4 regions of the Kitasatospora sp. NPDC096147 genome follow, and region 2 is predicted to be linked to each of the others. Evidence: riboswitches for the same ligand, from Rfam matches in the RefSeq annotation. Region 2 holds a riboswitch; each other region holds the start of a gene.
The links. Region 2 has a riboswitch for cobalamin ahead of cobN (cobaltochelatase subunit CobN). Riboswitches for the same ligand answer to the same signal wherever they lie in the genome.

Region 1 (3,199 bases), on a different contig from region 2:
CGTACTTGACGGCCTGCTGGAGCTTCTCCAGACGCTCCGTCAGTTCGTTGACCCGGCGGGCCGGCAGGGCGCCGGAGAACTTCACGGTCGTCCAGTAGCCGACCGGGACGTCCTCGTAGTACACCTCGACCTGGGCCGGGTGCTTCTCGGTGGCCTCGGCCTTGACGTGGTTGCGCGGCACCTTCTTGGTGCGGATGGTGCGCACCGCGTCGGTCTTCCAGGAGTCCGTCGACGGGTCGAGGTTCCACGACTCGGCGGCGTCCAGCACCGGCAGCTTGCGGACGAAGGTGTGGAGGTCGGTGAGCTGCTTCTCCAGGAAGAGCAGGTACGGCACGGGGACGGCGGCCAGCAGGACGGTGCCGTCCACCACCACGTCGGCGGCGGCCGTCCGGTTCGCCCAGTCCTTGGTGGCGGTCACGTCGAACAGCCGGGTCAGCGTCGCGGCGGTGCTGCGCAGCACGTCCTCGGCCTTCACCTGCACCCGGGTCGACTCGGGCGGCAGCTGCTCGCCCTCCTCGTCCTTCGGCTGGTAGGTCCGGGCGATGCCGGCCAGCAGGGCCGGCTTCTGCAGGTCGTGGTGGGCCTGCGTCAACTCCTGGAAGGACTTGGACTTGACGCCCTTTTCGACGGCGATGATCTGATTCAGCTTCGGCACGTCACGGAAGCTACCAGCAATCCCCGAGCCGCTCCGGTGAATTATTCGAACGGCCCCGGCCGGGCACCCCCGGGCCCGCCCACCCGCCTGGCCGTTCGCGCGGCCGCCCGAGCGTGAGCCGAGCTGACACGCCGTCACCCTCCGGGGCGGGCCCCCTGGACTTACTAGGACGTCCGACTATATGGTCGTCGGCAGGTCCGTGGTGTCAGGGAAGCCGGTGCGATTCCGGCGCGGTCCCGCCACTGTGACCGGGGAGTCCGTCCTCGTACGACGTACGGCCACTGGCAGCCAGCCGGGAAGGCCCGAGGACGGGCGGTGATCCGGGAGTCAGGATACCGGCCACGGATGGTTCGTGTTTTCCACGAGGATGGAGACGACACGCATGACTCCGGGCTGCTCCACGCACACCCCACCCGGCCGTCCCGTGCCGACCACCGGGACGCACCCGCGCTCCTGACGGCTCGTCACGGCCGTACGCTCCCGCGCGCACCACCGTGCGCCCGGGCGCTCCGCCGTGACCTCCACTCCTCCTCTCCGCCATCCCAGACGAGAGCAGGAATCCGATGGTCCGTGAACTGACCCACTTCGTCGCCGGCAAGCGCGTGCCCGGCACCTCCGGTCGCTCCGGCGACGTGCTCGACCCCAACACCGGGCTGGTCCAGGCCCGGGTGCCGCTGGCGAGCCGCGCCGAGGCCGAGGCCGCGATCGCCGACGCGGCCCAGGCCCAGCCCGAGTGGGCGGCCTGGAACCCGCAGCGCCGCGCCCGGGTGCTGCTGCGCTTCCTGGAGCTCGTCGACCGGGAGAAGGAGGAGCTGGCCCGGCTGCTCTCCTCGGAGCACGGCAAGACCGTGCCGGACGCCCTGGGCGACATCCAACGCGGCCTGGAGGTGGTCGAGTTCGCCGCCGGGGTGCCGCACCTGCTGAAGGGCGAGTTCACCGACAACGCGGGCACCGGCATCGACGTCTACTCGATGCGCCAGCCGCTCGGCGTGGTGGCCGGCATCACCCCGTTCAACTTCCCCGCGATGATCCCGCTCTGGAAGGCCGCCCCGGCGCTGGCCTGCGGCAACGCCTTCGTCCTCAAGCCCTCCGAGCGCGACCCCTCGGTGCCGCTGCGGCTGGCCGAGCTGTTCCTGGAGGCCGGGCTGCCGCCGGGCGTGCTGAACGTGGTGAACGGCGACAAGGAGGCCGTGGACGTCCTGCTCACCGACCCCCGGATCGAGGCCGTCGGCTTCGTCGGCTCCACCGCCGTGGCCGAGCACGTCTACACGACGGCCAGTGCGCACGGCAAGCGGGCCCAGTGCTTCGGCGGCGCCAAGAACCACATGGTGGTGATGCCGGACGCCGACCTCGACCAGGCGGTGGACGCCCTGATCGGCGCGGGGTACGGCTCGGCCGGCCAGCGCTGCATGGCCATCTCGGTCGCCGTGCCGGTCGGCGAGGAGACCGCCGACGCGCTGGTCGCCCGGCTGGTCGAGCGGATCGCCACCCTCCGGGTCGGCCGCTCCGACGACCCGGCCGCCGACTTCGGTCCGCTGGTCGGCCCGGACGCGCTGGCCCGGGTCCGCGAGTACATCGACCTCGGCGTCCGGGAGGGGGCCGAACTCGTGGTGGACGGACGGGACTTCACCCTGGAGGGGCACGAGGGCGGGTTCTTCCTCGGCGCCTCGCTGTTCGACCGGGTCACCCCCGAGATGCGGATCCACCGGGAGGAGATCTTCGGCCCGGTGCTCTCGGTGGTGCGCGCGGCCGACTACGAGGAGGCCCTGCGGCTGCCCAGCGAGCACGAGTACGGCAACGGGGTGGCCATCTTCACCCGGGACGGCGACACCGCCCGCGACTTCACCCGCCGGGTGAACACCGGCATGGTCGGCGTCAACGTGCCGATCCCGGTCCCCGTCGGCTACCACACCTTCGGCGGCTGGAAGCGCTCCGCCTTCGGCGACCTCAACCAGTTCGGCCCGGACTCGATCCGCTTCTACACCCGCACCAGGACGGTGACTTCGCGCTGGCCCTCCGGCCTCAAGGACGGCGCCAGCTTCACCATCCCGACGATGGGATGAGCGCCGCCGTGCACGACCTGACCCCCGATCAGCTGGACATCGCGCGCGCGGTCCGCGGCTTCGCCGACGACTGCCTCGCCCCGTACGCCGAGGAGTGGGACCGCACCAAGCACTTCCCGGTGGACGTGCTGCGCAAGGCGGCCGGGCTCGGGCTCGGCGGCGTCTACGTCCGCGAGGACGTCGGCGGCTCCGAACTCACCAGGCTGGACGGCGTGGTGGCCTTCGAGGCGCTGGCCACCGGCTGCCCGTCGATCGCCGCCTACCTGTCCATCCACAACATGGTCGCCTGGATGATCGACCGCCACGGCACCGAGCCGCAGCGGGCCCGCTGGCTGCCCGGCCTCTGCTCCGCCGAGCAGCTCGGCAGCTACTGCCTGACCGAGCCGGGCGCCGGCTCCGACGCCGCCGCGCTCGCCACCCGGGCGGTGCGCGACGGCGACCACTGGGTGCTGGACGGCGTCAAGCAGTTCATCTCCGGCGC
Region 2 (3,199 bases):
GCTCACCGGCCGAGGCGGCGGAGGCGGCGGCCAGCGCCCGCCACTGGGCGGCGCCCAGGCTGCCGAACCGCGTCCCGGCCACCAGCCCGCCGGCGAACGGACCCACCTCGGGGGCGCCGCCCGCGCGGCGCGGCAGCGGCTCGGCACCCGGGTCGAGCAGCCCGGCCGCCTCCCGGACGAACCAGGCCTTCACCCCGGCCGCCGCGACCGCCGCCAGGAACTCCCCGGCTGCCGCGACCGCCGCCGCCGGGGCCTGCCCGGGGGCGATCCGGCGGGCGGTGGCGGCCCGGCCCAGGCGCAGCAGCGCGCCGCCGTCCGGCGTTGCGATCAACGTCACATCGGCGTCCAGCGCGGCCACGTCGCCCCGGCCGTCGTCGAGTACGAAGAGGAACAGCCCGGCCAGCCCGGCGGCCGGAGCACTGGCGCACAGCCGGGCGTCCAGCTCGCGCGTCCAGGCCCGGACGTCGGCGTGGCCGAGGCCGTCCAGGCCGGAGAGCGGGGAGGCGATCACGTTGCGGACCCGCTCGTGGGTCTCCGAGGGGAGCAGCCCGGCGGCCCGCAGCCGGGCCCCGAGCCCGGCGCCCGCGTCGTCGGCCAGACCGCGCAGCTGGACGTTGCCGCGCGAGGTCAGTTCCAGCCGCCCGTCGCCGAGTTGCTCGGCCGCCTCGGCCAGCGCGAGGGCCTGAGCGGTCGTCAGCAGTCCCCCGGGGATCCGCACCCGGGCCAGCGCGCCGTCGTCGGCCCGGTGCAGCCGCAGGGCACCCGGGCAGGCGTCACCCCGGTCGCGGTCGGGCGCGCCGGGGCGTGGCCCGGCGACGGGTGGCGTGGGTGGCATGGCGGCGAGCATACCCACGTTCCGCCGGTTTGCTCCTGTCCGCTGCGTCACGTCCGAGCGGGCCCGCTCCGCCGCTGATCAGGATCGTCGGGGTCATCCGACGGACCTTCGGGACCCTGGTCCGCTCCCGGGGAGCACCCCGTACGATGCTCCCCGGATGGGTGTACGCCCAGCCAACGCCAGCGACGGCGCCATGGGGAGGAAACCGGTGCGAATCCGGTGCGGTCCCGCCACTGTGACCACGGCCCGGCCGTGGGAGCCAGGAACTCCTGCCGTCCTCACACCAACCCGGGGCGCGGACCCCGAGGAAGGCTCCGCCATGCCCGTGCGCCGTACGCCCGCGCCCCGTCGCGCCGCCGTCCCCTCCTGCCCGCCGTCCCGGCGTGCCGTCACGGCCGGGAGGGCCCCCGCATGATCCTGCTCCTCTCCACCTCCGACACCGACCTGCTGAGCGCCCGCGCGTCCGGCGGTCCGGTCCCGTACCGGCTGGGGAACCCGGCCCGGCTCGGGGTGGACGACCTGCCCGCGCTGCTGGAGGGCACCGACCTGGTGGTGGTCCGCCTGCTCGGTGGCCGCCGGGCCTGGCAGGAGGGCCTGGACGCGCTGCTCGCCGGGCCCCGCCCGGTGGTGGTGCTGACCGGCGAACAGGCCCCGGACGCCCAGCTGATGGAGCTCTCCACCGTCCCGGCCGGCCTGGCCGCCGAGGCGCACGCCTACCTGGCCCACGGCGGCCCGGCGAACCTCGCCGAGCTCGCCTCCTTCCTCTCCGACACCGTGCTGCTCACCGGCCACGGTTTCGCGCCGCCCGCCTCGGCCCCGGCCTGGGGTCCGCTGGAGCGTCAGGCGGCCGACAACGACGGCCCCTTGGTGACGGTGCTCTACTACCGCGCCCACCACATGAGCGGGAACACCGCCTTCGTGGAGACCCTCTGCCGGGCGATCGAGGCCAAGGGCGCCCGCGCCAAGGCGCTGTACTGCGCCTCGCTGCGCGGCGCCGAGCCGGAGCTGCTGGCCGAGCTGGCGCAGGCCGACGCGCTGGTCACCACCGTGCTGGCGGCCGGCGGCACCCGCCCGGCCGACGCCCAGGCCGGCGGCGACGAGGACGCCTGGGACGCCGGTGCACTGGCCGACCTGGACCGCCCGATCCTCCAGGCACTCTGCCTGACCTGGTCGCGCGAGCAGTGGGAGGCCAGCGACGACGGGCTCTCCCCGCTGGACACCGCCACCCAGATCGCCGTGCCGGAGTTCGACGGCCGCCTGATCACCGTGCCGTTCTCCTTCAAGGAGCTGGACGCCGACGGCCTGACCGTCTACGCGGCCGACGCCGAGCGGGCCGCCCGGGTGGCCGGCATCGCGGTCGCCCACGCGAGGCTGCGTCACGTCCCGGCCGCCGAGCGGCGGTTGGCCCTGGTGCTGTCCGCCTACCCGACCAAGCACGCCCGGGTGGGCAACGCGGTCGGCCTGGACACCCCCGCCTCGGCGATGCGGCTGCTGGCCCGGCTGCGGGCCGAGGGCATGGACATCGGCACCGAGGTGCCGGGCCTGGACCTGACCGGCGACGGCCACGAGGGCGACGAGCTGATCCACGCCCTGATCGCGGCCGGCGGCTACGACCAGGACTGGCTGACGGACGACCAGCTCGCCCGGAATCCGGTGCGCATCCCGGCCGCCGACTACCGCCGCTGGTACGCCGAGCTGCCGCAGGGCCTGCGCGAGCAGGTCGAGGAGCACTGGGGCCCGGCCCCGGGCAACCTCTACGTCGACCACTCGCGGAACCCGGACGGCGACATCGTGCTGGCCGCGATCCGCTCCGGGAACCTCCTGGTCCTGATCCAGCCGCCGCGCGGCTTCGGCGAGAACCCGGTGGCGATCTACCACGACCCGGACCTGCCGCCGAGCCACCACTACCTGGCCGCCTACCGCTGGATCGAGGCCGCCCAGGCCGACGGCGGCTTCGGCGCCCACGCCGTGGTGCACCTCGGCAAGCACGGGAACCTGGAGTGGCTGCCCGGCAAGACCGCCGCGCTCTCCGCCGAGTGCGGGCCGGACGCGGTGCTCGGTGACCTGCCGCTGGTCTACCCCTTCCTGGTCAACGACCCGGGCGAGGGCACCCAGGCCAAGCGCCGGGCGCACGCCACCCTGGTCGACCACCTGGTGCCGCCGATGGCCCGGGCCGACTCCTACGGCGACATCGCGCGGCTGGAGCAGCTGCTCGACGAGCACTCGAACATCGCCGCGATGGACCCGGCCAAGCTGCCCGCCATCCGGGCGCAGATCTGGACCCTGATCCAGGCCGCCAAGCTGGACCACGACCTCGGCCTGGACGAGCGCCCCGAGGACGACGGCTTCGACGACTTCCTGCTG
Region 3 (3,199 bases), on a different contig from region 2:
CTCGGCGGCCGGGGTGGTGGCGGTGCCCCAGTGCTGCGGCACGACGTGGTCCTGCTGGAGCTCGGCGAGCACCTCCTCCAGCAGCGGACGCGGCAGCGGGACCAGCTTGGCGACCGGCTTCACCTGGCTCTGCCAGCGGCCGTCCACGCACTGGCGCAGGCACTTCTCCAAGGCGTCCTGACGGTGGGTCACCCGCGCGAAGGCCCGGAGGGTCAGGCCGAGCACCCGGGCCAGCTCGTAGGACTGCTCCGGGTCGCCGGGCCAACTGCCGGTCAGTTCGGCCTGCTCGTACGCCCGGAGGGTGATCCCGATCCGGCGGGCGGCCTGCTCCTGGCTCAGCTCCCTGGCCACCCGGAAGTCGCGCAGGCTGCCCGGGGCGGTGCCCATCAGCTGCGCGGGCGGGCACCACAGGGCTCGGGCCAGCGCGATGAACTCGGCCTCGTCCGGGCGGTACTCCCCGCTCTCCCAGCCGATCACGTGGGTGGGCAGCAGCCGCACCCCGTGGGCGGCCATCCCGGCCGCCACCTGCTCCGGGGTCAGCCCGAGGCCGGTCCGGTGGGCCCGTGCGGCGGCGGGCGAGAACGGGACCGGCGAGGGCGGGGGCGGTCTGCGGCGCATGCCCCAGACCGTAGGGGCGGCCGTGTCCGGGGCTGCACCCGCTGAACGCACGAACCGCGCTCCCGGGCCCGGGCGCGGGGTTGGAGCTTCACACCACCCCTGACGGGTGATCACCCGAGTCGGCTGGGAGATAACGACGGCGGGGCCGACACCGAGGCAGAACGCGAAGCCAGGCCCGGGGACAGAACGCGAGGCCAGGTACCGAGGCAGAACGTGCGGCCAGGGGCGGCGACAGAACGCGAGGCCGGGCACCGAGGCAGAACGTGCGGCCGGGGGCGCGAGGAACTGCGCGCAGGGGAACGGCAGCACCTGCAACTGACTGACGGTGGTTCAGTTGCACGTGCTGCCGTTCCCCTTCGCGCAGTTCCTCGCGCCCCCGGTGTAACCGAGTGCGTTCCTCGCGGCACCGGGGTGACCGCAGTGCGTTCCTCGCGAGGGCGGGGCGGCCGCGAGGTCAGTGGAGCTTGCCGAAGAGTTCCTCGATGGTGGCCGGGGTCGGCAGTTCGCCGTTCGGGGTGAGGCGGTCGACGGTGGCCGGGAGGTGGGTGGCGAGGGTGTCGGCGGCCTGGTCGGGGGTGATGCCGGCGTTGCGGGCCAGCATCTCGAGCTCGCCGGGCGGGAGGGCGGCGGCGAGTTCGGAGCCGGTGACCGGGTGGTTGTCCCCGGTGCCGACCCAGGACTTGGCCTGCATGCCGAGCCCGCCCTCCGTCAGCTGCTGGAGCAGGGCGCCGAGCCCGTTGCCGCGCCCGGCGCCGTTCGCGGCGAGCGAGCCGAGCAGGATGGAGAGCAGGTTGCCCGCGCTGCCGTTCCCGCCGCCGCTGCCACCGAGCAGGCCGCTGAGGAGTTTGCCGAGATCGGTCATCGCCGTCCTCTTGTTCTTCCGGGTCAGCCACGGCAACGCTGCCGCGCCACCGCCAGCCTGACCCGCCGCCGGGCGTGCTGCACGGTGGGGCGGGCGACCGTGTGACCAAACCCTCGACGGGCTTTGTTGACGCCCGGTCGAGGCCCGTGGTGGGATCTTTCAGCCAATCGGAGGCAAGCAGAGGAAGCCGGTGCGAATCCGGCGCGGTCCCGCCACTGTCACCGGGGAGCACGCTCGATCCATGGTCACGACGGCCCGCCCAGGCGGCTGTGGGAAGGCCCGAGGGTGTGTCCGACCCGGAAGCCAGGAGACTCTCACCCCCGTTACGTCGAGCCAGGGCGCGGACCCTGAGTGAGGACACGCACTGATGCCGCCTGCCCGGAGCCACGCCGACTCGCCCGCACCGTGCGTCGTCTGACCCCTTTTCTGCTGGGCACGGCGGCCGGCTACCTGGCGGACGCCCGCTTCGGTGACCCCCGGCGCGGCCATCCGGTGGCGCTGTTCGGCTCGGCCGCCACGGCGCTGGAGCGCCGGATCTGGCGCGACCACCGGGCGGTGGGTGCCGCGTACACCGCCGTCTGCGCGGGCGGCGTGGCCGCCGGGGCGGTGCTGGCCGGGCGGCTGGTGCGCCGCAGCCCGGTGGCCGAGGCCGCGCTGGCCGCTGCCGCGACCTTCACCGTGCTCGGCGGCAGCTCGCTGACCAGGGAGGCCCGGACCATCGGGGCGGCCCTGACGGCGGGTGATCTGACGGCGGCCCGGGAGCGCCTGCCGCACCTGTGCGGGCGGGACCCGAGCGGGCTGGACGGACAGCAGATCGCCCGTGCCGTGGTCGAGTCGGTGGCGGAGAACACCGCCGACGCGGTGGTGAACGCCCTGGTCTGGGGCGCGCTGGCGGGCACCCCTGGGCTGCTGGCCTTCCGGGCCGTCAACACGATGGACGCGATGGTCGGCCACCGCTCGCCGCGCCACCTGCGGTTCGGCTGGGCCTCGGCCCGGCTGGACGACCTGGCGGGCTGGCCGGGAGCCCGGCTGACCGCGCTGCTGACGGTGGCCGCCGCGCCGGAGCCGCGAACGGCCCGGCTGGTGTGGCGGCGTGACGGCGGATCACACCCGAGCCCGAACGCCGGGCAGGCGGAGTCGGCCTTCGCGGGCGCGCTGGGGGTGCGCCTCGGCGGCACCCTGCGGTACGGGGACCGCGTGGAGCACCGGCCGGTGCTCGGCGCCGAGCTGCGCCCCGTCGGCGTGCCGGACATCGAGCGGGCCTGCGCGCTGTCGCGCCGGGTCGGCGTGCTGGCGCTGGGCGCCGCGCTGCTCGGACGGACCGTCATCCACCGCACGCTGCACAGGAGGAGGAGCACATGAGCAACGCACTGCTGGTCGCCGGGACCACCTCGGACGCGGGCAAGAGCGTGGTGACGGCGGGCATCTGCCGCTGGCTGGCCCGGCAGGGGGTGCGGGTGGCCCCGTTCAAGGCGCAGAACATGTCGCTGAACTCCTTCGTCACCGCCGACGGCGCCGAGATCGGTCGGGCCCAGGCGATGCAGGCGCAGGCCGCCCGGGTGGAGCCGGAGGCGGCGATGAACCCGGTGCTGCTCAAGCCCGGGGCGGACGCCCGCAGCCAGGTGGTGCTGCTCGGCAAGCCGGTCGCCGAGGTCGGGGCGATGGACTACCGGGAGCGCAAGCCGTACCTGCTGGAGCGCTCGCTGGAGTGCCTGGCGG
Region 4 (3,199 bases), on a different contig from region 2:
CCTGGTCGGCGGCGACGGTGGTGCGCATCTCGGCCAGCTGGGCGGCGGGCAGCAGACGCCCCGTCAGGAGGGCGGTGTAGAACCGGGTGACGTCGGTGTTGGTCGAGATCATCGCACCGGCGGCCCAACCCCAGGACGGGTCCAGTTCGGTGTACTCGCGCAGCGATCCGTCCGCCCCGCGCTGGTAGCCCTTCGGGTGGGCCTCCCGGATCGTGGTGTCGCCGGGCTTGGGGAAGTAGGTGTGGCGCAGGCCGATCCGGTCGACGATCCGCTTGCCGATCTCCTCACCGAGCGGGCGCCCGGTGACCTTCTGGATGATCAGGCCGGCCAGCAGGAAGTTGGTGTTGTTGTACTCCCAGCCGGCACCGGGGGCGAAGTGCGCCTTCTGCGCCAGCGCGGTGTCCAGGAGTTCACGCGGCTCGTAGTAGCGCTTCGGGTCGTTCAGGGCGGCGGCCTGGTTCACGTACTCCGGCAGGCCGCTGGTGTGCTGGAGCAGCTGACGGACGGTGATCTTCCGGCCGTCGATGCCGTCCCCGCGCACCAGGCCGGGCAGGTAGGTCTCGACCGGGCGGTCCAGGCCGACCTTGCCCTCGGCGACCAGCTGGAGCACCACGACGGCGGTGAACGCCTTGGAGTTGCTGCCGATCCGCAGCTGGCCGTCCACCGGCACCCGGGACTTGGTGACCGCGTCGCCGACCCCGGCGGTGTAGGTGCGGGTGCGGCCGTCGCGGCCCTTGACGGTGGCCAGCGCGGCGGGCACGCCGTCCTTCGCGACCAGGGCGTCGAGGCGCTGCTGCACGACGTCCGGGCGCGGGGCGGCGGAGGCGGCGGGGGTCAGGACACCGGCCGCGACGGTGGCGGCCACGGCCGCCGCCACCCCGAGGCGGGCGCCGCCCCGGCGGGGCTGGGCGGGGTGCTGCGGTGCGTGCTGGTTCACGGGGGCTCCTCGGTGGTCCGGTGCGCCGGGGCCGTCCCCGGCGCTCTCCCAGAAGATCAGCCGAGGGGCCGTCAACTCGTCGGCGCCGAGGACGAGAACGCCGCCGGGAGCCTGCTCCGGCCGGGGCGCCGGAGGGGGACCGTGGTCCCGGGCCGCCCGGAGGAGCCGTCGGCCCGGCCCCGGGCCGGCGTCTCACCCGGGCATCCGACATGCGGACGTCCATGACGCGCCCCGCCCGAGGGCCTAGGCTGTGCCCCGCAGCTGGTTCGCCCTGTCCGCCAGGCAGGAGCGTCGTAAGAGGGAACCCGGTGACGCCGTCCATCAGGCCATTCCGGGACTGCCCCGCAGCGGTGAGTGGGAACGACCGCCGTCACACGCACTGGGTCCGTACCGGACCCGGGAAGCGACGGCCAGTAGGTGCCCGGCCCTCGATCGATCGAGACCGGGCGGGCCCGCGAGTCCGAAGACCTGCCACTGCCCGCGTGCACCCCGCACGCGGTGATCTCGGTGACCTCGTGGGCGGGTCGGCGGAACGGGCGGGCACATCCTGGTGCCGCGCCCCGGCTGTCGTACCTCCTCGCCCGCGCGCTCTCCCGGGATCGCAGCGCGACTCGCGAAGGAGAGTTCCGTGACCACGAGTTCCACCGGCCCGCAGGCCACCGTGTACGGCTACCCCCGGCAGGGCCAGGGCCGGGAGCTGAAGAAGGCGATCGAGGGGTACTGGAAGGGCACCGTCAGTGCCGCTGCCCTGCACGCCACCGCCGCCGAACTGCGGTGCACCAACTGGCGCCAGCTCGCCGGGGCCGGCCTCACCGAAGTGCCCACCGGAGACTTCTCGTTCTACGACCACGTGCTGGACACCACGGTCGCCGTCGGTGCGATCCCGGCCCGCCACCGCGCGGCCGTGGAGGCCGACGCGCTGGACGGCTACTTCGCCATGGCACGCGGCACCCAGGACGTCGCGCCGCTGGAGATGACCAAGTGGTTCGACACCAACTACCACTACCTGGTGCCGGAGTTGGGCCCGGACACGGTCTTCACCGCCAACCCCGAGAAGGCGGTCGGCGAGCTGCGCGAGGCGCTCGCCCTCGGCCACAAGGCCCGCCCGGTGCTGCTCGGCCCGCTGACCTACCTGCTGCTGGCCAAGCCCGCCCCGGGCGTGGCCGCCGACTTCCAGCCGATCACCCTGCTGGACCGCCTGCTGCCGGTGTACGCCGAGCTGCTGGCCGCCCTGAAGGCGGCCGGCGCCGAGTGGGTCCAGCTGGACGAGCCCGCCCTGGTGCAGGACCGCACCCCGGCCGAACTCAACGCCGCCACCCGGGTGTTCCGCGATCTCGGCGCCCTCGCCGACCGCCCGAGGATCCTGGCCGCCACCTACTTCGACCGGGCGGGCGAGGCACTCAAGGTGCTCGCCAAGGCACCGATCGAGGGCGTCGCGCTGGACTTCACCGGCCCGGCCGCCGCCAACCTGGACGACCTCGCCGCCGCCGGCGGCCTGCCCGGCAAGCGCCTGGTGGCCGGGGTGGTGGACGGCCGCAACATCTGGATCAACGACCTGGAGAAGTCCCTCACCACCCTGGCCACCCTGCTCGGCCTGGCCGACCGGGTGGACATCGCCGCCTCCTGCTCGCTGCTGCACGTGCCGATCGACGCCGCCGCCGAGCGCGACCTCGACCCGCAGATCGCCCGCTGGCTGGCCTTCGCCCGCCAGAAGGCCGCCGAGGTCGCCCTGCTGGCCCGCGGCCTGCGCGAGGGCACCGACACCATCGCCCCCCAACTCGCCGCCAACCGGGCCGATCTGGCCTCCCGCGCCACCTCCCCGATCACCCACGACCCCGCCGTCCGGGCCCGGGTCGCGGCCACCACCGAGGCCGACGCCCACCGTGCCCAGGCCTACCCGGAGCGGGCCGTCGCCCAGCGCGCCCGGCTGGAGCTGCCGCTGCTGCCCACCACCACCATCGGCTCCTTCCCGCAGACCACCGAGCTCCGCGTCGCCCGGGCCGACCTGCGGGCCGGCCGGATCGACGCCGCGGCCTACCAGGAGCGGATGGAGGACGAGGTCCGCGAGGTCATCGAGTACCAGGAGAAGGCCGGGCTGGACGTGCTGGTGCACGGCGAGCCCGAGCGCAACGACATGGTGCAGTACTTCGCCGAGCAGCTCACCGGCTACCTGGCCACCCAGCAGGGGTGGGTGCAGTCCTACGGCACGCGCTACGTCCGGCCGCCGGTGCTGGCCGGCGACATCTCCCGCCCCACGCCGAT

Region 1: it holds a riboswitch for cobalamin, as region 2 does, so the genes downstream of both, ACIRBX_RS24160 (CoA-acylating methylmalonate-semialdehyde dehydrogenase) here and cobN (cobaltochelatase subunit CobN) in region 2, are expected to answer to the same signal.
Region 3: it holds a riboswitch for cobalamin, as region 2 does, so the genes downstream of both, ACIRBX_RS27515 (cobalamin biosynthesis protein) here and cobN (cobaltochelatase subunit CobN) in region 2, are expected to answer to the same signal.
Region 4: it holds a riboswitch for cobalamin, as region 2 does, so the genes downstream of both, metE (5-methyltetrahydropteroyltriglutamate--homocysteine S-methyltransferase) here and cobN (cobaltochelatase subunit CobN) in region 2, are expected to answer to the same signal.

The regions. Positions count from the first base shown of each region.
Region 1 is NZ_JBIWFX010000008.1:62,854-66,052, reverse strand. Features, by position in the region: gene ACIRBX_RS24165 (hypothetical protein) at 1-655, opposite strand, end outside; cobalamin riboswitch at 821-1,014, shown strand; gene ACIRBX_RS24160 (CoA-acylating methylmalonate-semialdehyde dehydrogenase) at 1,219-2,718, shown strand; gene ACIRBX_RS24155 (acyl-CoA dehydrogenase family protein) at 2,715-3,199, shown strand, end outside.
Region 2 is NZ_JBIWFX010000004.1:490,151-493,349, reverse strand. Features, by position in the region: gene ACIRBX_RS16420 (cobalamin biosynthesis protein CobG) at 1-847, opposite strand, end outside; cobalamin riboswitch at 1,005-1,127, shown strand; gene cobN (cobaltochelatase subunit CobN) at 1,247-3,199, shown strand, end outside.
Region 3 is NZ_JBIWFX010000010.1:84,143-87,341, forward strand. Features, by position in the region: gene ACIRBX_RS27505 (helix-turn-helix domain-containing protein) at 1-618, opposite strand, end outside; gene ACIRBX_RS27510 (YidB family protein) at 1,073-1,516, opposite strand; cobalamin riboswitch at 1,660-1,794, shown strand; gene ACIRBX_RS27515 (cobalamin biosynthesis protein) at 1,886-2,842, shown strand; gene ACIRBX_RS27520 (cobyric acid synthase) at 2,839-3,199, shown strand, end outside.
Region 4 is NZ_JBIWFX010000008.1:20,681-23,879, forward strand. Features, by position in the region: gene ACIRBX_RS23995 (serine hydrolase domain-containing protein) at 1-937, opposite strand, end outside; cobalamin riboswitch at 1,200-1,411, shown strand; gene metE (5-methyltetrahydropteroyltriglutamate--homocysteine S-methyltransferase) at 1,566-3,199, shown strand, end outside.